One region of the Parvivirga hydrogeniphila genome, then DNA from elsewhere that is predicted to be linked to it. Evidence: riboswitches for the same ligand, from Rfam matches in the RefSeq annotation. Region 1 holds a riboswitch; the other holds the start of a gene.
What was found. A riboswitch is a leader RNA that binds a small molecule or an ion and turns the genes downstream of it on or off. The one in region 1 is predicted to bind cyclic di-GMP.

Region 1 (11,453 bases):
AGGCGATGCGCGCGGACCATCTGGTGGCGCTGGCGACGCAGCGCGAGGCCGAGACGCAGGAGCCCGACCCCGACGACATCCATTCGATCGGGTGCGTCGTGAGCATCCTGCAAGAGCTCAAGCTGCCTGATGGCACAGCCAAGGCGCTCGTCGAAGGAATCAAACGGGTACGCATCGTCGAGTACCTCCGGACAGATCCGTACATGGAGGTCCGGATCGAGCCCATCGAGGAGGCCGCCGAGGCAGACCTCGAGACCGAGGCGCTCATGCGCAACCTCGTTGCTGACTTCGAGCGCGCCGCGCAGCTGGGGAAGCCGATACCGCAAGAGGTGCTGATCGCCGCCAACGGCATCGAGGAGCCAGGACGGCTCGCCGACTTCGTCGCGTTCCATCTGAGCCTCAAGACCGAGGAGAAGCAGCAGATCCTGGAGGCGATCGATCCGAAGCAGCGCCTGTCGATCGCCAGCGAGTTCCTGCGCAAGGAGCTTGAGATCCTCGAGCTCGGCTCGCGCATCCAGAGCCGCGTCAAGGAGTCGATGACGAAGACCCAGCGCGAGTACTTCCTGCGCGAGCAGTTGAAAGCCATCCAGCAGGAGCTCGGCCAGTACGACGAGATGCAGGCAGAGATCGAGGAGTACAAGCAGAAGATCGAGGCCGCTGGCATGCCTGAGGCCGTCAAGGAGAAGGCGCTCAAGGAGCTCGGCAGGCTTGAGAAGATGCCGCAAGCGGCGGCGGAAACTGCGGTGATCCGATCGTACCTCGACTGGCTGGTGGGGCTTCCCTGGCAGGTCGTGGACGAGGAGAAGCTCGATCTGAACGAGGCGCAGAAGATCCTCGACGAGGACCACTACGGCCTGGAGAAGGTCAAGGAGCGCGTGCTCGAGTACCTCGCGGTGCACAAGCTCACCGACCACATGCGCGGCCCGATCCTGTGCTTCGTGGGGCCGCCGGGCGTCGGCAAGACCTCCATCGGAAAGTCGATCGCGCGCGCCCTCAACCGCAAGTTCGTCCGCATGTCGCTCGGCGGCGTACGGGACGAAGCGGAGATCCGAGGCCACCGCCGTACCTACGTGGGCGCGTTGCCGGGCCGCATCATCCAGTCGATCAGCCAGGCCGGGACACGCAACCCGGTGTTCATGATGGACGAGATCGACAAGGTCGGCGTGGACTTCCGAGGCGATCCGACGGCGGCGCTGCTCGAGGTGCTCGACCCCGAGCAGAACAACGCCTTCCAGGACCACTACCTCGAAGCGCCGTTCGACCTGTCGGACGTCATGTTCATCACGACCGCCAACCTCCTCGACACGATCCCGCCGGCGCTTCGAGACCGCATGGAAGTCATCCACTTCCCGGGATACACCGAGGAGGAGAAGCTGCAGATCGCGAAGCGCTACCTGATCCCGAGGCAGGTCAAGGAGCACGGGCTCAACAGGAAGCTCATCTCGATCTCGGACCCGGCGGTGCGTGAGATCATCCGCCGGTACACCCGCGAGGCCGGCGTGCGCAACCTCGAGCGGTCGATAGCGGCCATCTGTCGGCAGGTCGCGCGCAATGTCGTCGAAGGTCGCACCGAGAAGACCTCGGTGACGGTCAAGAACGTTCATGAGTTCCTCGGCCCCGCGAAGTTCAGCTTCGGTCTGGCCGAGAAGCGCGACGAAGTCGGTGTCGCCACAGGGCTGGTGTGGACCGAGGTCGGCGGCGATGTGATCTTCGTCGAGGCCACGACGATGAAGGGCAGCGGCAAGCTCATCCTTACCGGTCAGCTCGGCGAGGTGATGCGGGAGTCCGCGCAGGCCGCTGTGAGCTACATCCGAAGCAAAGCGAGCGAGCTGGGCATCGATCCAGAGTTCAACGAGAAGCTGGACATCCACATCCACGTCCCCGCGGCCGCGATTCCCAAGGACGGTCCGTCTGCTGGCATCACGATGGCCACTGCGCTCGTCTCGGTCCTCACCGGCCGTCCGGCGCGGCGGGAGGTCGCTATGACCGGCGAGATCACGCTGAGAGGCCACGTGCTGCCCATCGGCGGGCTCAAGGAGAAGCTGCTCGCCGCGCACCGGGCAGGCATCAAGAAGGTCATCATCCCTAAGGAGAACCTGCGCGACCTGGAGCTCGTGCCGGAACACGCGCGGACAGAGATGGAGGTCGTGCCTGTCGAGCGCATGAGCGAGGTGTTGGAGCACGCGCTCAAGCCGGGCTCGAGAGCAACAAGAACTTAACGCCCCGCCGTTTGGCAACGATTGTGACGGGGAACACAGTTCACGTACTGCGCATGTCTTGAAAGACGCAGAGGGAAGTACCGAGGGAGACGTCTGAGCGCTCGCCGGCCACACGGTCACCATGTGGCGAGCACGAGTCAATGGTGAGACCGGCCCTGTTATGGGGCCGGTCTTTGCTTTCTGTGAACCATCTGTTGCTTTCGATCCAGCGGCACAGGAGGGAAGGGGTGGTTGCTGTGATGCACTGGAGAAAGGACAGCGGAGGTATCGGCCGGGTGTTCTCGGCGCTCCTGGCCGTCCTGCTGGCGGTCGCGATGGTGAGCCCCGCGATCGCCGTGTATGCCGACGTAGGGAGCGAACCGTCATCGTCAGACTCGACGCCTCCGCCTGCCGCTGCAGAGCCAGCTGCGCCGGACACGCCTGAGGCGGCGATCGCCGAGCTCGACGAGCCTGCGGTCACTGAAGTCGTCGCGCCGGTGGCGCCTGAACGAGTCGCTGCACCAAGCGAGTCGGACGCGATTACCGAACCGGTGCCACCGCCCGCTCCGAAGCAGAACGCCGCTCCGCCGGTTCCGGCGGCTGAAGCCATCGGGCCGACGGCAGATTATGCCGAAGTCGGCTCGGTCGAATTCGAGGGCTGGGACAGAGATCCGCATCCCAAGTGGACCAACGGGCAAGTGAGCGGGTACGTCGAAGGCGAATGGATCCCCTTCCGGCTGACCATCGATAACAAGCAGGGCAGCGGCGCGGTCCAGGTCCCGCCGATGGTCTACAAGGTCGACCACAAGTCAGGCTCAGCGGTAGCTATTGACGCTACGAAGGGCTGGCGCTGGGAGGTTGAGGGGGGTGCCTCGGGCGTCTACACGCCGACCATCAAGGACGATGATTCCGATCCGGCCTATCTCCGGACGGTCCTTCCCGAGGCGAGCGGCTTCGAGATCCCCAAGGGCAAGCAGGGCTACATATACTTCGAAGGGCATCTCGCGATCAGCCATGACTGGGCTCCGCTTGTTGGAGCCTCCGGCTACCCGGGTGCGAGCGCTCAGGCACGTCTCGTCGAGTGGAACGGCGAGAACATCGGCGATAAGACCGTGCCGTTCAAAGTGGGGCCGTCGCTGATCCCGCCGTACAAGATCTGCGGGCTCAAGTTCGAGGACAAGAACGGGAACGGCATCCAGGACGCGGGCGAAGGTCCGCTTGCGGGGTTCGTCTTCCGCCTGCGCTACCTTGGGCCAGGCTTCGAGTTCAGCCTCGATGCCATGTCTGGTGCGGACGGGACATTCTGCTTCTCGGAGCTTCCCCCCGGCGGATACGAGCTCACAGAGGAGCCGAAACCGGGCTATCACCTCACGACCACGATTCCGAACCCCATCACCGTGGGAAGCAGCTCGACGCTGCCGAACCCGCTGAAGATCGGGAACCGTCGAAACGACGTCACCAAGACCTTCTCGCTTTCCGTGGGCGAGGGCATGCCTGCCGCCGACGGCTACTTCGTGCGCTACACGGCAGGCGCGTCCACCTCCGACCTCGCGCTTTCCCCGAGCGCCGAGGGCGGCTACGCGGCCGACGTCGTCCTGCCCTGGGGCACGACCATCTCCTCCTGGCAGTTCTTCGCCTCGCTCGGCGACGAGGAGGTGCCGCTTTCCGGCTCGCTCGGCCCCGAGACCCTCACCGGTCCCATGACCAACAGCTGGGAGCACGGCCCCGGCTCGATCTCGGGCCACAAGTACATCGACGCCGACGGGGACGGCCAAGGCGACGTCCCGGGCGCGGGCTGGCTCATCAAGCTCTTCCGCGAAGGCCTCTTCTACGATCAGGCCACCACGGGCGAGGACGGCTCGTACTCGTTCACCGGGCTGCTCCCTGGCTCCTACACCGTGGAGGAGGCCGAGCAGGACGAGTACCTGAGGATCTGGCCTGAAGGGCCGGCGCTCGGGCCGTTCCAGATCGGATCGGGCACCGCCATCGAAGGCGCGGACTTCGTGAACCAGCAGCGCCCCGGCGCGATCGAGGTCGACAAGTCCGTCTCGCCTGAGGCCGCGCATCCGGGCGACACGCTCGCCTACACGATCGATGTGCGCAACACAGGCCAGATCGCGGTCCTGCTCACGACGGTGACCGACCCGGCCTTCTACGGCGGCGCGAACCTGCTTCCCGCCCCGGTGTCGCTCGCCCCGGGCCAGGCGCTTTCGGACCTCGGGATGCAGATCGTGCTTTCCATGGAGGCGCCTGAGGCCGATTCGCTCGACAACACGGCGTACGCAGAGGGGCTGACCTCCTTCGGCACCGTCTCGGACTCGGACGACGCGCACGTGGACGTCCTCATGCCCGCGCTCTCGGTGACCAAGACGGCCGAGCCTGGCCGCGTCACCGACTCGGGCGAGGTCGCCTACCGCGTCACGGTTCTCAACACCGGCAACACCACGCTCACCGTCGACGTCGTGGACTGGGTGGACGGCGCGGTGCGGCGCACGCTCGCCACCGACCTCGTCCTCGGCCCCGACGAGTCCCATGCCTTCGAGTGGACCGAGACCGTGAGCGAGCCGACCGTGGACACGGCGGTCGCGACCGGCACCGACGCGCTTCAGCGCGAGGTCACCGCCTCTGACGACGCGAGCGTGGCGGTCGACGTCACCAAGACCTTCTCGCTTTCCGTGGGCGAGGGCATGCCTGCCGCCGACGGCTACTTCGTGCGCTACACGGCAGGCGCGTCCACCTCCGACCTCGCGCTTTCCCCGAGCGCCGAGGGCGGCTACGCGGCCGACGTCGTCCTGCCCTGGGGCACGACCATCTCCTCCTGGCAGTTCTTCGCCTCGCTCGACGGCGAGGAGGTGCCGCTTTCCGGCGTCCTCGGTCCCGAGACCCTCACCGGCCCCATGACCAACAGCTGGGAGCACGGCCCCGGCTCGATCTCGGGCCACAAGTACGAAGACCTCAATGCCAACGGCTCGTGGGAGGAGAGCGAGGACGGGCTTGCTGGTTGGACCATCAAGCTCTACCGGCGCTCGACGATGCCGCCGGTCGACGGCGTGCAGCCGCTCGTGCTTCCGTACACGTGGACTCCTGTCGCTGAGACGGTGACCGGCGAAGGCGGCTGGTACTCCTTCACCGGCCTGCTGCCGGGCACGTACCGGGTCGAGGAAGTCGGACAGCCGGGATGGCAGATGACGGACGCGCCTGATGGCGACCTCGTCATCGAGAACGGCACCGTCGTAGAGGACGCCGATTTCGGCAACCACAAGGTGCTGTACACCAAGACTTTCGAGCTCACGTTCGATTCGGCTCCAGCGGGCGTCACGTTCTTCGTGGAATTCACGCTCAACGGTGAGTCCATGCGGATCGACCTCACCGGATCCGGGCCGTACGCGGCGTCGGTCGAGGTCGCGTATCCGTACGAGATCGGCAACGTGTCGTGGTACGCCGCTCAGGACGGGGAAGAGGTGCTTCTGGGCGTCACCGAAGGCGAAGTCCTCGACGGCGACACCACGAACTCCTTCACATACACCGCGAGCGTGTCCGGCCACAAGTTCTCTGACGACGACGGCAACGGCGTGTGGGACAAACCCGATGAGGTCGGTCTCCCCGGCTGGACGATCGGTCTGTACCGCGAGTCGCCCAACGGCGGTATGGAGCCTGTCTCGCTGCCGGATGCGGCGCCTGGGTTCGTGCTGTACGACGTCGCAGTGACCGGCGAGGACGGTTCCTACTCGTTCGACGGCCTGCTTCCCGGCACGTACTACGTGGCGGAGGAGCAGCAGGACGGCTGGACGCAGACGGCAGCTCCTGAGGGAACCTTCGTGGTGAGCAACGGCGCTGCGGTCTCGGACCTCGACTTCGGCAACCAAGAGGAGTTCCTGCCGTTCACCGACACCGAGATCGTGAAGCGCGCGGACAGGTCCGTCGCCGACGCCGGCGACCTTGTCACGTACACGCTGACGTACTCGAACATAGGCGGCGGCGTGATCGACTCCGTGCGGATCGTCGATGACTACGACGAGCGGTACCTCACGCCCGTCGACACCGCTGGCGGCGCCGTCGTCGATGGGACGCTCGTGTGGATCGACACCGTTCCGCTGGGCCCCGGTGAGACCAGGACCATCACCTACACGATGCGCATCTCGACCGAGTTGTCTGAAGGGACGACGAACATCCGCAACGTCGCCGTGATCAACCCCGGCGACCACGAGTCATCCTGGACGGTGCGGGTCACCACCGAAGAGCCGTTCCTGCCATTCACCGGCGGCGGCATCACGTTGCTCGTCATCGCAGCGACGCTTGCAGCGGTGTTCGGCATCGCGATCCGCAGGCGGGCTCAGGAGTAGGGGCAGGCGCGTCAGCGCCACGAAAGCGGGGGCCGCATCCGCGGCCCCCGCTTTCGTGGCGCTGCGCTTTCGGTGCTCGACTCACCGCGGCGGCACGTTCTCGCCCCAGTCGATGCGACCGTTGTCCCGCCAGTCGATGATGTGCCACACCTCGTGGTTGAGGATGCGGGACAGGCTCGCAGTGTGGTTGGGGTTGATGACGATGCGTCCGGACTTGTAGTAGCAGATCGCCTGGTAGCCCTTCGTATCGCCGAAGCTCACCGTCGTCCCCTTGAGGATCGGGTACTTCGCGATCAGCCCGGCCAGGATCCGCCGCGCCTCGGAGAGCTCGTCACCCGAGGAGGTCGCTGGCCGCGTGCTGACGGTCTTCGGCTTCGACGCGGTGGACGCCGTACCAGCGGGCTTGGGCACCGCGCCGCTCGGCTCAGCGACTGCCACAGGCGTCGGCTGCTTCCACGCGGCGGCCGGCACGAGCGCGACGTCCTCGAACGTCACCGCTGGGATCGCCGGTTGCGCGGCCTCGATAGTCGTCCCGATCGCCAGACGTGCCGATGCGCTGTCGCTCGGCAGGACGGCCACTGCGCTCGCCGCGATGGCGACCGCGGCGACCACCGCGAGGGTCATGAGCCTGGTGCGGCTCTTCGTTGCCTGCTTCATCTCGAACGCCCCTTTTCGAGCCAGAGCGCGAAACCGGCCCGAACCCCCCGAGAAGGCCTCTTGAGGGTTCGGGCCGGCGTTCGTGCCAGCGCTCTGCCTCGGCAGCCCGGCTGTCCTGGGAGGGTGGCCTCCTGTAGACCCGTGGCTTTGCGTCGTCCGCCTTTCAGCGGAGGTGCCTTTTTCGGGGTTCGCCCGGTATTCGCTTCTCAATCGCCGTACACTTGCAGTATCGGCAGCGGCGATGTCCCGCTTTAGCGAGGATGACGATGGCGCGGACAGTATTCGAAGGTACGAGCGAGAACGCGGCAGAGACACCGCAGCGATCCGCTCGCGCCGTTTCGCGCACGCGCCTCATGAGCAACTGGTTCTTCGGCGTGGCCCTCGGCATCCTGGCCTACTACGGCGTGACGGATTTGCTCGCGGAACGCGCGCAGCAGGTGCTTCGTGCGGAGTCCCCGGCCCTGTCAGCTTTGGCCATCTCTCATGAGGTGACGACCACGCTCGACTTCAGTGCGTGGAAGAACGATGCGGCCTACTGGGCAGCGCTTCGTGAAGGGGAGGCGTTCGCGCGTCTCGTTTGTGACGCGATGGGACTTGACGCTGTGGTCGTAAGAGGAGTCGCTCCGCGCGACCTGACGCGGGGCCCCGGATGGGCGCCGTACACGGACGTCCCCGGGCCGACGGGCAACTGCGGGATCTCGGGCCACCGGACCACGTACGGTGCCCCGTTCCGGCGGATCGACCGCGTCAAGCCGGGGGACGCGATCGTGCTCGTCGCGCCGTACACGACCTACCGGTACGTGGTCGAGCGCGTCTTCGTCGTGCGCCCCGACCAGGTGGAGGTCTTCGACACGACGGACACTCCGTCGCTCACGCTGACCGCGTGCCATCCGCCGTACAGCGCCCGGTACAGGATCGTGGTTCGTGCGAAGATGGTGGGCGCTTCAGTGAATGACACGACCGGCGAGTGAGGAGATGCAGATGCGCGTGCTTGTGACCGGCGGGGCCGGGTTCGTAGGGTCGAATCTCGTGTGGACGCTTCTCGGTGGGGGCCACGAGGTGCACGTGATCGACGACCTTTCTACCGGGCGGTTCGAGAACCTCCACCCGGCGGCGATGATGCGGACGCTCGACATCACGAGCGACGGGTTCGCCGACGCTGTGGTCGCGATCCGTCCCGAGGCGATCGTCCACCTCGCCGCGCAGACGAGCGTTCCTGCATCGATCCACGACCCCGCGCGCGACCGGCGCATCAACGTCGATGGGACGCGGGCGGTCGCGCAGACAGCGAAGGCGTGCGGCGCGTCGCGGGTGATCTCGGCGTCGTCTGCCGCCGTGTACGGCGAGCCGGCGGAGCTGCCGCTGCGCGAGACGGCAGCGAAGCGGCCGGCGAACCCGTACGGCGCATCGAAGCTCGAGGCGGAGCGCGTGCTCGCAGAGGAGCTCCGCGGCAGCGGCGTGGACTTCGCATCGCTGCGGTTCTCGAACGTGTACGGGCCGCGGCAGGACTGGCGCGGCGAAGGCGGAGTGGTGGCGATCTTCTCGGCGGCGATGTCGGCGAGACGCGCACCGATCGTCTTCGGGAACGGCTCCCAGACCCGCGACTTCATCTACGTGGGAGACGTGGTGAGCGCCATCCTCGCTGCGCTCGAATCGCCGGAACCGCTCGCGGGCGAGGGTGAAGACGGTCCAGCCTACAACATCTCGACCGGATCCGAGACGTCGCTCGACACGCTGGTCGCGCACCTGCGCGCGGCGACGCGCTACGCAGGGCCGGTCGAGCATGCGCCTGCGCGGGAGGGCGACATCGCTAGGAGCGCTCTCGATCCGGTCAAGGCGCGGTCCGTCTTCGGTTGGGAGGCGCGCGTCCCTCTGGAAACCGGGCTTGCGATGACCGTGCAGTGGTTCGCCAGGAGCGTGTGATGCCGGCTGAGGAGGAGCACGTCGGCGCCGCCCACCTCTGGCAGGCCAAGCTCGCGGCCGAGGTGAAGCGTGCGGAGTCGCTCGTGCCGGGGCGTCGGCGCGCGGCGTCGTCTGCTCCGGCGTACAGCGCGGTGCTGGCCGTGAAGGGCCATCCGACCGAGGCCGACGCTGTCGCCGGGCGCGTGTTCGGGGGAAAGGACGGCGAGGCCCTCCGGAAGGCGCTCGCAGCGCTCGGCGTCGAGGGCGACCCGTTCTGCATGGCGAGCAGGCCCTCGGCGGAGGCCGAGGAGCACCCGGACGCAGTGGCGAGGCGGGTCCGCGAGCTGGCCGAGGCCGTGGAGGCTGAGCTCGTGCTCGCGCTCGACGCGGTCGCCGCCGGCGATGTCGCCGCCGCTTTCGGCACAGAGGCGCTCAAGCCAGGCGTGCCCGTCCACCTGCCCGGGCACATCCTGCTTGCAACGGACGACTTCTCGGCAGCGCTCGTTGACGAAGCGGCCAAGCGCGTCGTGTGGCGTCAGATGAAGGCGCTCGTCAGAAGCTGAGGACCCGGAAAATAGCACTGGGCGCCGTGCGATGGCGCCCAGTGCTCGGAACACGATGCTGCGAGGTCTCAGTCCTCTTCGATCTCCACGATCGCGCCCATCGGGCATTCCTCCATGCAGGTCGCGCACCCCGTGCAGTCGTCCTCGTTCACCGGTTCGGCAACGTCGTCCACGAGCTCAAGGACGCCTTCAGGGCATGCGTCCACGCAGATCCCGCAGCCCGAGCACTCTTCAGGATCGATGATGGGTCGAGGCATGTGCTCCTCCTTCGTCGTAGACGCCCCCCGAACGCAGATGACGTGGGCGGGCCAAACCGCGACGTACAGTATCCGACGCGCCAGTGCGTGTAAAGAGGCGGAAGACAGGAATCATCGAGACATCTTGCTGGCCCTCGTCGTTCCCGCGCGTGCCAACGATTAGACGGAGGGCGAGCTGGGTATCATAAGCCAGGTCGTTTTAGAAAACTTGACACTAATGCACTTAGATTGTAGAGTCGCAGGAGCGAAAAGCGGGTATGATGCCCGTTGCGAGGAGACAGACAACGACCGCGCACGCGCGGACTCGGAAGGAGAGGCAGGACATGGGCAAGATAATCGGCATCGATCTCGGGACGACGAACTCGGCGATGGCGGTGCTGGAAGGTGGCGAGCCGACCATCATCGTGAACGCTGAGGGCGACCGCACGACGCCGTCGGTCGTCGCGTTCCGCAAGAACGGCGAGCGCATCGTCGGCAAGGCGGCGAAGAACCAGGCGATCACGAACCCCGAGAACACCATCAAGAGCATCAAGCGGTTCATCGGACGGCGCTTCGAGGAGGTCGAGTCGGAGCGCAAGACGGTGGCGTACAAAGTCGTCAAGGGCAAAGACGGCCGCGCCGTCGTCGAAGTCGAGGGCAAGCAGTACACGCCGGAGGAGATCTCAGCGATGATCCTCCAGAAGCTGAAGGCCGACGCGGAGGCGTACCTTGGCGAGCCGGTCACTGAGGCCGTCATCACGGTGCCGGCGTACTTCAACGACATGCAGCGCCAGGCGACCAAGGACGCTGGCAAGATCGCCGGCCTCGAGGTGAAGCGCATCATCAACGAGCCGACCGCAGCTGCGCTCGCGTACGGTCTCGACAAGAAGGGCCAGGACCAGACCATCCTCGTGTTCGACCTCGGTGGCGGCACTTTCGACGTGTCGATCCTCGAGATCGGCGAGGGCGTCTTCGAGGTGAAGTCGACCTCTGGCGACAACCACCTCGGCGGCGATGACTGGGACCAGCGGATCATCGACTGGCTCGCAGACAAGTTCAAGGCCGACCACGGGATCGACCTGCATCAGGACAAGATGGCGCTCCAGCGGCTCAAGGAGCACGCCGAGAAGGCGAAGATGGAGCTGTCGTCGATGCAGTCGACGCAGATCAACATCCCGTTCATCACGGCTGACCAGACCGGCCCGAAGCATCTGGACTACACGCTCACGCGCGCGGAGTTCCAGAAGATCACATCGGACCTGCTGGACAGGTGCCGCAAACCGGTCGAGCAGGCCATCAAAGACGCCGGTCTGTCGAAGTCTGACATTGACCACGTCATCCTCGTGGGCGGTTCGACGCGCATGCCGGCGGTCCAGGAGCTCGTGAAGCAGCTCACCGGCAAGGATCCGCACATGGGCGTGAACCCGGACGAGGTCGTGGCGCTCGGCGCAGCCATCCAGGGCGGCGTGCTTGCGGGCGACGTCAAGGACATCCTGCTGCTCGACGTGACGCCTCTCTCGCTCGGCGTCGAGACGCTCGGCGGCGTCATGACGA
Region 2 (11,453 bases), on a different contig from region 1:
AAGGAGGACGCGTGGCGAAGAAGAAGGCACCTGCCGATGCGAAGCTCATGGCTGCCAAGAAGGCGCCTGGCGACGTGAAGCGCGGTGCCGCGAACAAGACGTCCGCAGGTGCGAAGCCTGGCGCTGCCACAAGCGCGCAGCGCGGCACACCGCACGCGTCCGCGGCGCCGATGGACGCGTTCGATCGGATCGCCTGGGCGTGCATGCACCTCATGGTGGTCCTCGTGCCGCTCGCAGTCGCCAATCCGAGCGTCATCGGCATCAAAGCGATGCCGCTTTCCTACGACCAGTTCGACATCGTCAAGGTCTTCGCCATGCGAGCGCTCCTGCTCGTCGCGCTTGCCGCGTGGCTCACGGGCGTGCTCACGCGTGGCGGGCGCGTGCGCTTCACGCGCGTCGAGTGGCTCGTGCTGGTGTTCCTTGGCTGGGTGTTGCTGACGTCGATCACCTCCGTCCACCCGCCGACCGCCATCTTCGGCAAGTACCGCAGGTTCGAGGGCCTGCTCTCCTTCATCACCTACGGCGGCTGGTTCTTCTTGGCGCTGCAGCTCGCCGACCGGCCGTCGCGCATCCGCTCGCTCGCGCGCTCGCTCGTGATCGGTGGCGTCCTTGTGGCCGGCTACGGCGTGGCGCAGCGCTTGGGCATCGACCCGGCCACGTGGGGCAACCTCCCCTTCGAGCAGCGCCGCGCGTTCTCCACCTTCGGGAACCCAGACCTGCTCGGCGGCTACCTCATCTTCCCGCTGGCGGTGGCGCTTTCGCTGGCGCTGTCGGAGAAGCGGCGCGAGGCGAGGATAGGGTGGTGGGCCGCATTCGCGCTCATCGGGTTCTGCCTGCTCGTGTCGTACGTGCGTGGCGCATGGATCGGTGGGACGGTAGCGATCGCCGCCATCGCCCTCGCCGCCACAGTCGCTCGCGTGCCGTGGACGGCCGAGGACTGGGGCGCGGTGGGCGTAAGCGCGGTGCTTGCGGTCGTCGAGACCGTCCGGAGCCTGTCGTCCACCGACGGCGTAACGAACGTGGTGGCGCGCATCAAGTCGATCTTCGAGTTCGGGCAGGGCAGCGCGCTTACGCGCTTCCAGATCTGGCAGGCCGCGTGGGCCGCCATCAAGGAGCGGCCGGTCCTCGGGTGGGGCGCAGACACGTTCCGCCTCATCTTCCCGCGGTTCAAGCCGCGTGCCTACACCGGGACTGCTGGCTACCTCTCGGTCGCTGACAACGTCCACAACTACCCGCTTCAGCTCGCCTCGGCCATCGGGATCCCCGGGCTGCTCATGCTGTACGGCTTCTTCTTCTGGACGCTCGCCCGCTCGTTCAAGACCGTGTTCGTGAAGGGAAGCGGCACGGAGCGGCTCGTGCTCGCGGGCTTCTGGGCGGCGGCGCTCGGCTACATCGTGCACCTCACGTTCGGGCTTTCCATCACCGGCTCCACCGTGCTTCTGTGGCTGAGCCTCGGGCTGCTGCTCTCGCCGCACGCGAGCGTGCGTGAGGTGGAGGCGCCCTCGCTCGGGGTGCCGATGGCGGCGGCCGTCTGCGGCGTGTGCGCTGCGCTGTTCATCGGTAACGTCGTGTACTTGCGAGCCGACAACATGTACCTCATGGCCCGCATCGGTTCTCAAGGCATGACCCGCGTGGAGTACGCCGAGAAAGCCGTGAAGCTCAACCCTTACAACGACATGTACCGCACCGAGGTCGGGCTCGCGTGGCAGGACCTGTTCATCTCGCAGCTGATGCAGGGCGTCGGCGACGCGCAGTCGCGCGAGCGCGCCTTGTACTACCTGTCTCAGGCGGAGCGGGAGTTCCTCTCGGTGATCGACTTCGTGCCCACCGAGTACGACAACTACGTCTTCCTCGCGAACCTGTACAATCAAGCGTCGTACTACCTCGGCGGAACGTACGCGGACAAGGCTGTTGAGATCGCCCGCAAGGGTGTCGAGGTGGAGCCGTTCGGACCCGCGATCCGCGTGCAGCTCGCGCTCGCGCTCATGACGCGAGGCGACGTGGAGGAGGCGGCCATGCAGGCCGCTGAAGCCGCGGACCAGGACCCGAACTACGTCGAGGCGTGGATGGCGCTCGGCGACGCGAAACGGCTGCTCGGTGACCTTACCGGCGCGAAGGCCGCGTTCGAGCGGGCCGTCCAGCTCTCTGGAGGAAGGGCGGACGCGCAGGAGGCGCTGCAGTCGGTCGTGGCGAGCCTCACGGCGAAGGAGACGACACGATGAGCGAACGGCGTATCGACGAGATCCCTGCCAGCACGGTCGAGCGGTTGCCGCAGTACTTGCGGTGCCTTGTCGAGCTGCAGGCGCTGGGCGTTCCGCTCGTGAAGTCCGAGCGGCTTGCGGCGTTGTGCGGCACGAACCCCGCGCAGGTCCGCAAGGACTTCTCGTACCTGGGCGAGCTCGGCACGCGCGGCATCGGGTACGAAGTGTCCGCGCTCATCGAGCATCTTTCGACGTTGCTGGGTGTGAAGGAGCGCCGCAAGGTGGCCATCGTCGGGTATGGCAAGCTCGGCTCCGCCTTGCACGGCTACCCGGGATTCGCTGAGCGCGGGTTCGAGATCGTCGCGCTTTTCGACATCGACCCCGCCAAGGTCGGCAAGGACTTCCATGGCGTGCAGGTCTATCACGTCGATTCGGCGCCCGAGGTCGTGCGCAAGCTCGGGGTGGAGATCGCGATCCTGACGACGCCGGTGCAAGGCGCCCAGATCGCCGCCGACGCCATCGTCGAAGGCGGCGTGAAGGCGATCCTCAACATGGCTCCCACGCGGCTGATCGTACCGGACGACGTGAACGTCCGTTCAGTGTGTCTGTCCACGGACCTGCAGATACTGTCCTTCTGGCTTTCCCAGCAGGAGGGGGCCCGGTGACGCGGTCGCGCAAGACGGAGGGCATCGCGAAGGACGTTGCCCAGGCTGTGCCGAGCATCGCAGACAACGTCGCACCCGATGCCGCTTCGGGCGAGGGCGTCGAGGACGGCCCGCATGAGGAGGACCTCGTTCCGGGGTGGCTTGCGCTGCTGGTCCTCGTCCTTCTGCTTGCGGTCACGGCGGCAGGCGGTTTCGTGCTTCGTGGCGTGCTCACGCGCGGCAAGCAGGCGACGCCCGCGACCGTCTCCGAAGAGACGTGGAAGGCCGCGGTCAAGCGCGATCCCGAAGACATCGAGGCGCGTCTCAACCTCGCCTACGCGTATCAGCAGCAACAGCGCTGGGACGAGGCGCTCAAGCAGTACGAAGAAGTCCTGAAGCGTGACCCGAAGAACCTGGCGGCGATGTACAACCGCGGCGTGACCCTGCTTGCGGAAGGGAAGCCCAAAGAGGCCGAGGCAGCGCTGTGGGACGTGCTGAAGGAAGCGCCCGACCACGTGCTTGCCGCCAAGACGCTCGGAGAGCTGTACCTGAGCCAGAAGCACTACAAGTCGGCGCTGTTCACCGTGGAGCCGGTGTTGAAGAGCCAGCCGCAGTACGCCGACTTGCAGTACATCGCCGGCTATGCGAGCGAGCAGCTGGGGAAGCGCGAAGCAGCGATCGCATACTACCGCGCGGCGCTGAAGTACGCCCCGGACATGACCGAGGCGAAAGAGGGGCTGAAGAGACTGGAGGCCAGCCAGTGAGCGTACGCCGCGTCAACCCGCTGGGATCCCTCAGGCGCGGCATCCGGCTCACGCCGCGTCAGTGGTTCATGGTGCTGGCCGTGGTTCTCTTCCTGCTGCTCATCGCCCTTCTCGTCTATCTCCTGTACTTCCTGGGCCGGCCCGAATCGCTCGGATCGCTTCCGCCGAAGGAGGGAATCAGGCCCGTGTGGCAGGTGTACGGGCCGGGCGTAGGCGACAAGCCGCTCTTCGACCGTCCGATGGGTGTGGCCGTGGGGCGAAGCGGCCGCGTGTACGTGACGGACTCGGGCAACAACCGGGTGTGCGTGTTCGATGCGAACGGCAGGTTCCTGTTCGAGTTCGGCGGCTTCGGTGTGGCCAAGCCCGTTCCGGGCGGTACGTACTCGTACAAGCCAGGACGCCTCAACTACCCGGCGGGGATCGACGTGGACGAGGACGGCAACGTCTACGTCGCCAGCTTCTACAACGACTCCATCGAGGTGTACGACCCGGACGGAAAGCCGCTTCGGCGGTTCCCTGACCCGACGAAGCCGGTCGGTCGCGGGTCGTCCGGCCAAGAGGGCGGCGGCATCGCCGTCACGGACGTCGCAGTGAGCGGCGACTACGTGTTCGCTACGGACCAGTGGCAGGTCTTCGTGTTCAAGCGGGACGGCACGTTCGTCCGCCAGTGGGGCAAGCCGGGGATGGAGATAGGCGACCTCGACCATCCGAACGGGCTTGCGGTCGGCGCAGATGGGACGGTCTACGTGTCAGACTCCAACCACGCGCGCGTGACCGCGTTCAGCCCAGACGGCACACCGCTGTGGACGGTCGGGACTCCGCCGAAGGGGCTGAACGACCGCTCTTCACGACCGCTCCAGCTTCCGCGTGGTCTGACGGTGCTCTCCGACGGCGACGTGCTCGTTGCCGACTCGTTCGCCTTCCAGCTCGTGCGCATCTCTTCTGAAGAGCACACGGTGACTGCACGCTATGGAGAACGGGGCACCGAGCCCGGGCAGCTCAACTTCCCTAACGATGTCGAGCGTCTCAGGGGATTCCTGGTGATCGCCGATAAGGAGAACGGTCGCGTGCAGTGCGTGAGACTGACGGGACGTTAGGAATCCTTGTCAGGCGGTGCTGTGCCGAGGCGGCATCGCGTGATAGACTTCACATGAGCGGTTCCGGTGCGCCTGAGGAGGGTGGGTGAGCGACGCCGAGGTCACATCTGGTCCTGCGTCTGAGGACCAGCGCGATCGAACAGCCGAGCGACGCGGCCGGCTCGCGTTCGGCGTTGCGCTGCTCGTGCTGCTCTTGGCTTGCGGCGTGACCACCATCGTCCAGACGTACACGACGAAGACTCCCGAGCAGATACAGCGCATCACGCGCAACCTCGAATGTCTGCAGTGCCATTCCGAGCTCATCCCGCAGTTCTCGTATCCGACGGTGCACGATCCCTTCATGCGCAAGGACTGCACCACCTGCCATACGCCTCACGGCCACGTCGAGGTCACATCGGTCATCGCTGGCGCGAAGCAGGTGTGGCAACGGGTGAAGACGCTCGTCGAGTGGCTGCCGCTCAAAGTGGTGCTCGACGTCTTCTCGACCGGCGAGAGCAAGGTCGGGGAGGACCAGGGCGGGCAGGTCGTCTCGAAGACCGAGAAGAAGGTGAAGGGCAAGGACTCCGAGCCGACCCTCCCGAAGAACGAGCTGTGCTGGATGTGCCACGGCGACATGGGGCCGCTGCTGTCAGAGGACTACCCTCACGTGCCGTTCGAGGAAGGCCGCTGCACAGAATGCCACGAGCCGCATGCGTCGAAGTTCCGCGCGCTGCTGACGCAAGACGAGCGCGACCTGTGCGTCACCTGCCATCCGATCGGCCGAGAGCTGAACCGCGAGCAGGTCCATCCGCCAGCAGGAGGCCGCTGGTGCCTCAACTGCCACGATCCTCACGCGTCGGGATATCGGGGCATTCTGGTGGACAACCAGCGCGACCTGTGCTTCACCTGCCACCCATCGGTCGCTCCGCTCTCTCTCAAGCCGGTGCAGCACCACCCGTTCTTATACGACAACTGCACGGGCTGCCACGAGCCGCACGGCTCCGACTACACGCCGCTTCTCATCGAATACCAGCCCGGGCTGTGCTACCGGTGCCATCCAGGCATCAAGTACGACTTCTTGAAGCCAAGCCATCACCCGGTCGGAACGGTCGAACTGAACTGTGCGGACTGCCACAACCCGCACGCAGCGGACTACCCAGCGCTGCTCTCCGCGAGAAACAACGCGATGTGCTACCAGTGCCACAAGGCGGCCATCCAGGCGACGTACGATCGCAGCGCGCACTTCCAGACGCTGTGCGTGCGCTGCCACACCCCGCACGGTTCGAACTGGGCGCCGCTGCTGATCAAGCCGAACCCCGAGGTCTGTTTCCAGTGCCATGCGCCGACGTACTTCGACGAGTCGTCTGCCACCGAGTACCGGAACAACCATCCCGTCCGGCCGACGCACTACGACGTGAAGGCGCGCAGACCGCTCACGTGCACGTCGACCTGCCACAATCCGCATGGGACGCAGCACAACTACATGTTGCGCAACTACGACTTCCCCAAGGACGGGAACTGCCTGATCTGCCATCGCGTGGTGCCGGGCAAGCGGGTCGGAATCGACTTCTAGCGAGCCACCGTGTGCTGCACGCGTGTCGGCTCGTGCGCTGTTCAAGCGGAAAGGCGGCTGCCGTCCGAGCGCAGTCACTCGTGACGTACGTCACTATTGACATGCCGGAGGGAGTCCGCTCATAATTCACGTACCGCGTCTCCGGGAGTGAGGGGCGCACCGATGGTGCGCGGTTCGGAAGCGATGACTCGCTGCCCGTGATTTGGGCGCCTTGGGCGGCGATGAGCTGGTGGCGCAACCGGCCGATGCCTGTCAGCAGGGCAGCGCATGGGTGCCGTGACCAGCCAAGAGCCCCTCTGCCGCGCTGACAGCACCGAACGTGGTCGGCGTGAGGCGAGAGGGGAGTCATGAGAAGGACAGTGCTGTTCGCCGTAGCGGTGCTCGTCGTGTGCGCCGCCGTGACCGGTGTCGCGTACGCGGCCGCTCCAGCAGAGAACTCGGTGTGTCTCGGGTGCCATTCCGTGTCCGGAGGCAGTTCTTCGAAAGCGGTCGACTTCCGCGCGCCGGTCTCGTTCGCCAAGTGCAACGCCTGTCACGCGATGAGTCCTGACGCTGGGATACACGAGAAAGCGGTCGACTCTCCGTGGTGCAGCCAGTGTCACGGACGGACAGACGCGAACACCGCGTGGCTCGGGCAGTACTACGATCCCGTCGCTGGGAGATTCGCGTCGTCAGCGTCCCTCATGACGTCGCCAGAAGAGCTTCACCGGATCCACGGTGATGCTGACTGGGTCACGAGCGGCGTGTTCACCAGCCAATGGTGCAAGAACTGCCACCTCGCCGCGTCGTGCGACGCGTGTCACGAGGCGCCTGCGACGCACGGCGGCCACGTAGTCGCTCAGTCTACGGTCGCTTCGTACGCGCCGGTCGCGAGCCAGGTGTGCACGGGAGCCGCAGGCGCGGTCTTTATCGAGAGCACGTTCAACTACGGAACGCGCCCCGTGACGTGCTACGCGTCTGCGTGTCACCCGAAGACCGCGATCGAGTCGGGCGCCGACCTTCCTGCCTGCACGAACTGCCATGAGCCGCTCGACCAGCACTACACGCCTGACACGCACCTGAGCACGTGGTCCATGGACGGCTGCATCGCGTCAGGGTGCCACGACTCGCGCGATCTGGTGGCCGAGCACGAGGCCCGCAGGCCGGGCGAGGGCTGCACGCTCTGCCACGGCAACACCTCCGACCCGCGGTACGCTGCGGCGATCGCGGCGGGCGACACGGCGTGCGGGGCGTGTCACGACGCGACCGCCGGCGATGCGCACCGCTCGATCCACTGGGCGCAGCCGCCGCTCGTCGACGCCGCAGGTCCGCATTACGGGTACTACACGGGCTCGGCGTCGACGGCGCCCACGAACGACTGCATCATGTGCCACACGTCGAACCTCCTCGACGAACACATGGGGACCTCGAACGGCGTGGTGACGAGGTTGCCGCGCTACACGTCGGACGGGACGCCGCTCGACTGCGATTCGTGCCACAAGTCCTCGAAGCTCGAGGTGCTTGACGCGATCGCCACCGGCAAGACCAACTGCGAGGCGTGCCACCCCGTGCACGCCCCGATATCAGGCGCTCATCGGAGCGCCTACACGCCATCTGGCGACCAGGGGTGCAGCGGGTGCCACGCAGCGTCGCTCGTGGACGTGCACGATGGCGTCACTGCGACGACGCCAAGCGGGAAGCCGCTCAGCGGGTGCGATGTCTGCCATGGCTACTACGAAGGCGAGCGCGGGCAGCAGGTGCAGTTCGCGATCGAGGTGGCGAACGACACGCGGTGCACCGCGTGCCACGCCGAGTACCACGCCGGCGCCACGAGCAAGCACACCGCTCGCGACGACGCGAGCATCGATGGGTGCTCGTCGTGCCACGGTGTCGCGGGGCAGCCGCTCGACGTGACGGTCGTGCACAAGAACGCCGCCCTCGGCGGATGCGCGGTCTGTCACGCGAATCCGACGCGGGTGCCAGACATCAGCGCGAAGACGGCCGCGTGCGCAAGCTGCCATACGACTGCTGGCACCGACTACCACCGCGCTTTGCCTGGCGCGCACACCTTCAACGCGATGCCCTCGAGCTGTATCGGCTCGCGTTGCCACGCAGCCAACACGCTGCCCGAGGTGCACGAGCCGTACCTCTCGCGCTACCCGCAGTACGCGACGACGTGCGCTCTGTGCCACCAGAACGCCGATCCTGGCCGCATCGACTGGAGCCGTGCGAGCGCCGATTGCTCGACCTGCCACGAGGTGCACGGCGACATAGCGACCATCCACACGGCTCCGGACAGCCAGGAGTGCGTCGACTGCCACGAGACTGCTGACGTGCGAAGCATCCACGGCGCGACCCAGGACGCGTCATGCGACTACTGCCACAATGAGCAGGTCGCGCTGCCGTCATCGACGAAGTGCACCAACTGCCACGGCGCGCTCAGTCCGGTGGATCCGAGCCACTATCCACCTGCCGCGCACGACGCGTCAGCGGAGTCGGGCTGCGGCCAGTGCCACTACAAAGACATGAAGGCCGAGCACTTCAAGCCGACAGTCGGTGTGACGTGCGTGCAGTGCCACGAGCAGAAAGTCGACGCGTTCACCGCTCCCTGGGACAAGACGTGCGGCGCTTGCCATCCCGTGAAGCATGCGGAGAGGCAGACCAAGCACCAGGCGACGAACACTGCGTGCGCGGGGACCGGCTGTCACGACATATCGAACGTCGATAACATCCACGCCGGTCTGCCAGGCGGAGGCTGCTCTGTGTGCCACAAAGGCCCGGATCAGCCGGCCACCACGACCGACTGCACCGTCTGCCACGCTGGTGTCGGGCCCAACCACCACGAGGCCCATAACGCCTCCGGCTCCAATCCGAGCGGGTGCAAGGGCTGCCACTTCATGTACCTCGATGACGAGCACTCTGCGCTCGGGTACACCTGCCAGACCTGCCACGGCTCGACGGACACCACCGTGCAGGCCGCCATCGCTGCAGGCGATCGCCGGTGTCTGACCTGCCATCCGGACTCGCCGCACAACGCGCGACAGGCATGGGAGTTCACGTCCAAGACGTCCTCAGGCCACCGAGTCTCGAGCGATCTGCCCGGCATGCAGTCGTCGTTCAACGTGAACGGCACGACGTACACGTGGACGCTGCCGGCCGCATCGTCCTTCCTCAAGAGCGGCTGGGCGACGGATTCGGTCATGGGCTGCGATGCGTGCCACACGTACAGCGGGGCGACTGGTCCGCACGGGTCCGCGATGAAGGTCAACATCGATCCGTCGTACCCGACGAGCTGGAAGACCGTATACCTCAGCAACACGTCCAACGGCATGAGCTCGACGACGGTGATCTGTGCGAAGTGCCACGACCTGAATGGAACCTCGGGCTCCTGGAGCAACGGGGTGCATTCCAAGGGCGATCACCAGGGCTCGAGCCGCGGGAAGTGCATCCTCTGCCACGCGCAAGTGCCGCACGGGTGGAAGCGGCCACGCATGTTGGCGTACACCACGGACGGAGCCCCGTATGCGAGCACTGGCCTGACCGGCCTGAAGCTCAAGAGCTATGTGCCCGGCTCGTGGAGCGAGGGCGATTGCTCGACCTCCTGCGGCGAGCACGGGAGCTCGGTCTCTCCGAAGTGGCCGCTCGTCTTGGATCCGACTGCGCCGACGACCGGCGGCTTGACCGGGACGGTCACGAACGCTTCGAGCGGAGCGCCTGTCGCTGGCGCGACCGTGAGCGTGGCTGGCAAGACCGCGACCACGGCCTCTGATGGCTCGTACGCGATCTCTGGGATCGCTGGTGGTGCGTACACCATGACGGTCAGCGCGGCAGGCTATCAGACGTGGTCGTCCACGGTGACCGTCACGAACGGCATCACCACCACCGTGAACGTGGCGTTGACGCCGTCGGCCTCTGGCGGCACGAATCTCGCTCTGAACAAGACCTTCACCGCCTCCAGGTACGAGAGCAGCTCGTACGCGCCGGCCAAGGCCGGTGACGGCAGCGAGAGCACCTACTGGTGGTCGAAGAAAGACGGCGGAGCGTCTGACACCGAGTGGCTGACCGTGGACCTCGGTGCGCAGTACAGCGTGAGCAAGGCAGAGGTCGCGTGGTACGGAGATTACTGGGCCAAGGAGTTCCGCATCTACGTGTCCACCGACAATCGCAACTGGACGCAGGTCTACTCCACCACCTCGGCGCCCAAGGGGACCTCGACGGTCACCTTCAGCGCCAGGAACGCGCGCTACCTGAAGGTCGAGTGCCGGAGGACCGGAACCGGCCGCAACAACGGCTACGGGATCGCCGAGCTCAGGGTGTTCCAGTAGGGGCCGTTCGATCCATCGTGCGAGCACGGGCCGCGGGCCTTTGCCCCGGCCCGCGCTCATTGGAGTGTCGTAGAATGCAGGGCATGGGATCCCGCCAGATACGAACGCTCGTGTGCGTCGCGTGCTGCGCTGCGCTCTTGCTCACAGCGGGGTGCGCACGCGCGAGGAACGTTCCCGCTCAGGAGCCGTCCTCCACTGCGATGCCGATCGACGAGAAGCCGGTGGAGCGCCTACCCTCGAGCACGCCGAAGCAGGCCGTCACCGCGTACCTTGCAGCTGTGCCTGAAGCGTACTTCAGCCTTGAGACGAGCATCGTTGCTCCGTACGTCACCGACGAGCAGGAAGTGCGCGAAGACGCGTACATCGAACTCAACCGCCAGGAGGGCCGGGCACTGGAGATGCGGATGACGGCCTTTGCCGTGCTGGCCGCTGACGAGCCGTCCGAAGCTGCGACGTCTGCGGTCGTGCGCACGAACGAGACCTGGCGCTGGCGGTACTGGAGCCTTGCGAAGCGGGCGCCGTCGACGCAGTGGGCGAACACGGTCTACCAGGTCGAGTACGGGCTGGCGCGAAGCGGCACCGGGTGGCTTGTGGCGCGGACGAAGGTTCTGTCGCAGTCAGGCGACACGACTCCGGCCCCGCTTCCCTAAGGCGCCGTCATGCGTATCGTGTCTCGCGTCTATGACCTCGTGCGCTCCCGTCGCCTTGCGGCGGTGCTGCTGGCTGCGCTCGCTGCGTGGTCGGGCCTGGCGACCCTCGTCCCTCAGAAGGGCTCGACAGGAGGGCGCACTCTGCAGGGCGCCGGAGACTGGCTCGTCCGGGCGCTCGGCCTCGACCACGCGTTCAGCTCGCCGGTGTTCATCGGTCTTGCGGCCGCGCTCTTCGTGTCCA

Region 2: another riboswitch for cyclic di-GMP. It lies ahead of MX659_RS07030 (galactose-binding domain-containing protein); the one in region 1 lies ahead of MX659_RS01940 (hypothetical protein).

What each region holds. Positions count from the first base shown of each region.
Region 1 covers NZ_JAMCCO010000001.1:384,295-395,747, forward strand. Annotated here, with positions in the region: gene lon (endopeptidase La) at 1-2,219, shown strand, start outside; gene MX659_RS01935 (DUF7507 domain-containing protein) at 2,459-6,541, shown strand; gene MX659_RS01940 (hypothetical protein) at 6,623-7,198, opposite strand; cyclic di-GMP riboswitch class I at 7,296-7,385, opposite strand; gene MX659_RS01945 (class E sortase) at 7,465-8,169, shown strand; gene MX659_RS01950 (NAD-dependent epimerase/dehydratase family protein) at 8,180-9,121, shown strand; gene MX659_RS01955 (hypothetical protein) at 9,121-9,663, shown strand; gene MX659_RS01960 (4Fe-4S binding protein) at 9,732-9,920, opposite strand; gene dnaK (molecular chaperone DnaK) at 10,244-11,453, shown strand, end outside.
Region 2 covers NZ_JAMCCO010000002.1:291,370-302,822, reverse strand. Annotated here, with positions in the region: gene MX659_RS07060 (sugar transferase) at 1-2, shown strand, start outside; gene MX659_RS07055 (O-antigen ligase family protein) at 12-2,222, shown strand; gene MX659_RS07050 (redox-sensing transcriptional repressor Rex) at 2,219-2,866, shown strand; gene MX659_RS07045 (tetratricopeptide repeat protein) at 2,863-3,609, shown strand; gene MX659_RS07040 (NHL repeat-containing protein) at 3,606-4,706, shown strand; gene MX659_RS07035 (cytochrome c3 family protein) at 4,792-6,258, shown strand; cyclic di-GMP riboswitch class II at 6,426-6,511, shown strand; gene MX659_RS07030 (galactose-binding domain-containing protein) at 6,606-10,562, shown strand; gene MX659_RS07025 (hypothetical protein) at 10,646-11,212, shown strand; gene MX659_RS07020 (cytochrome c biogenesis protein ResB) at 11,222-11,453, shown strand, end outside.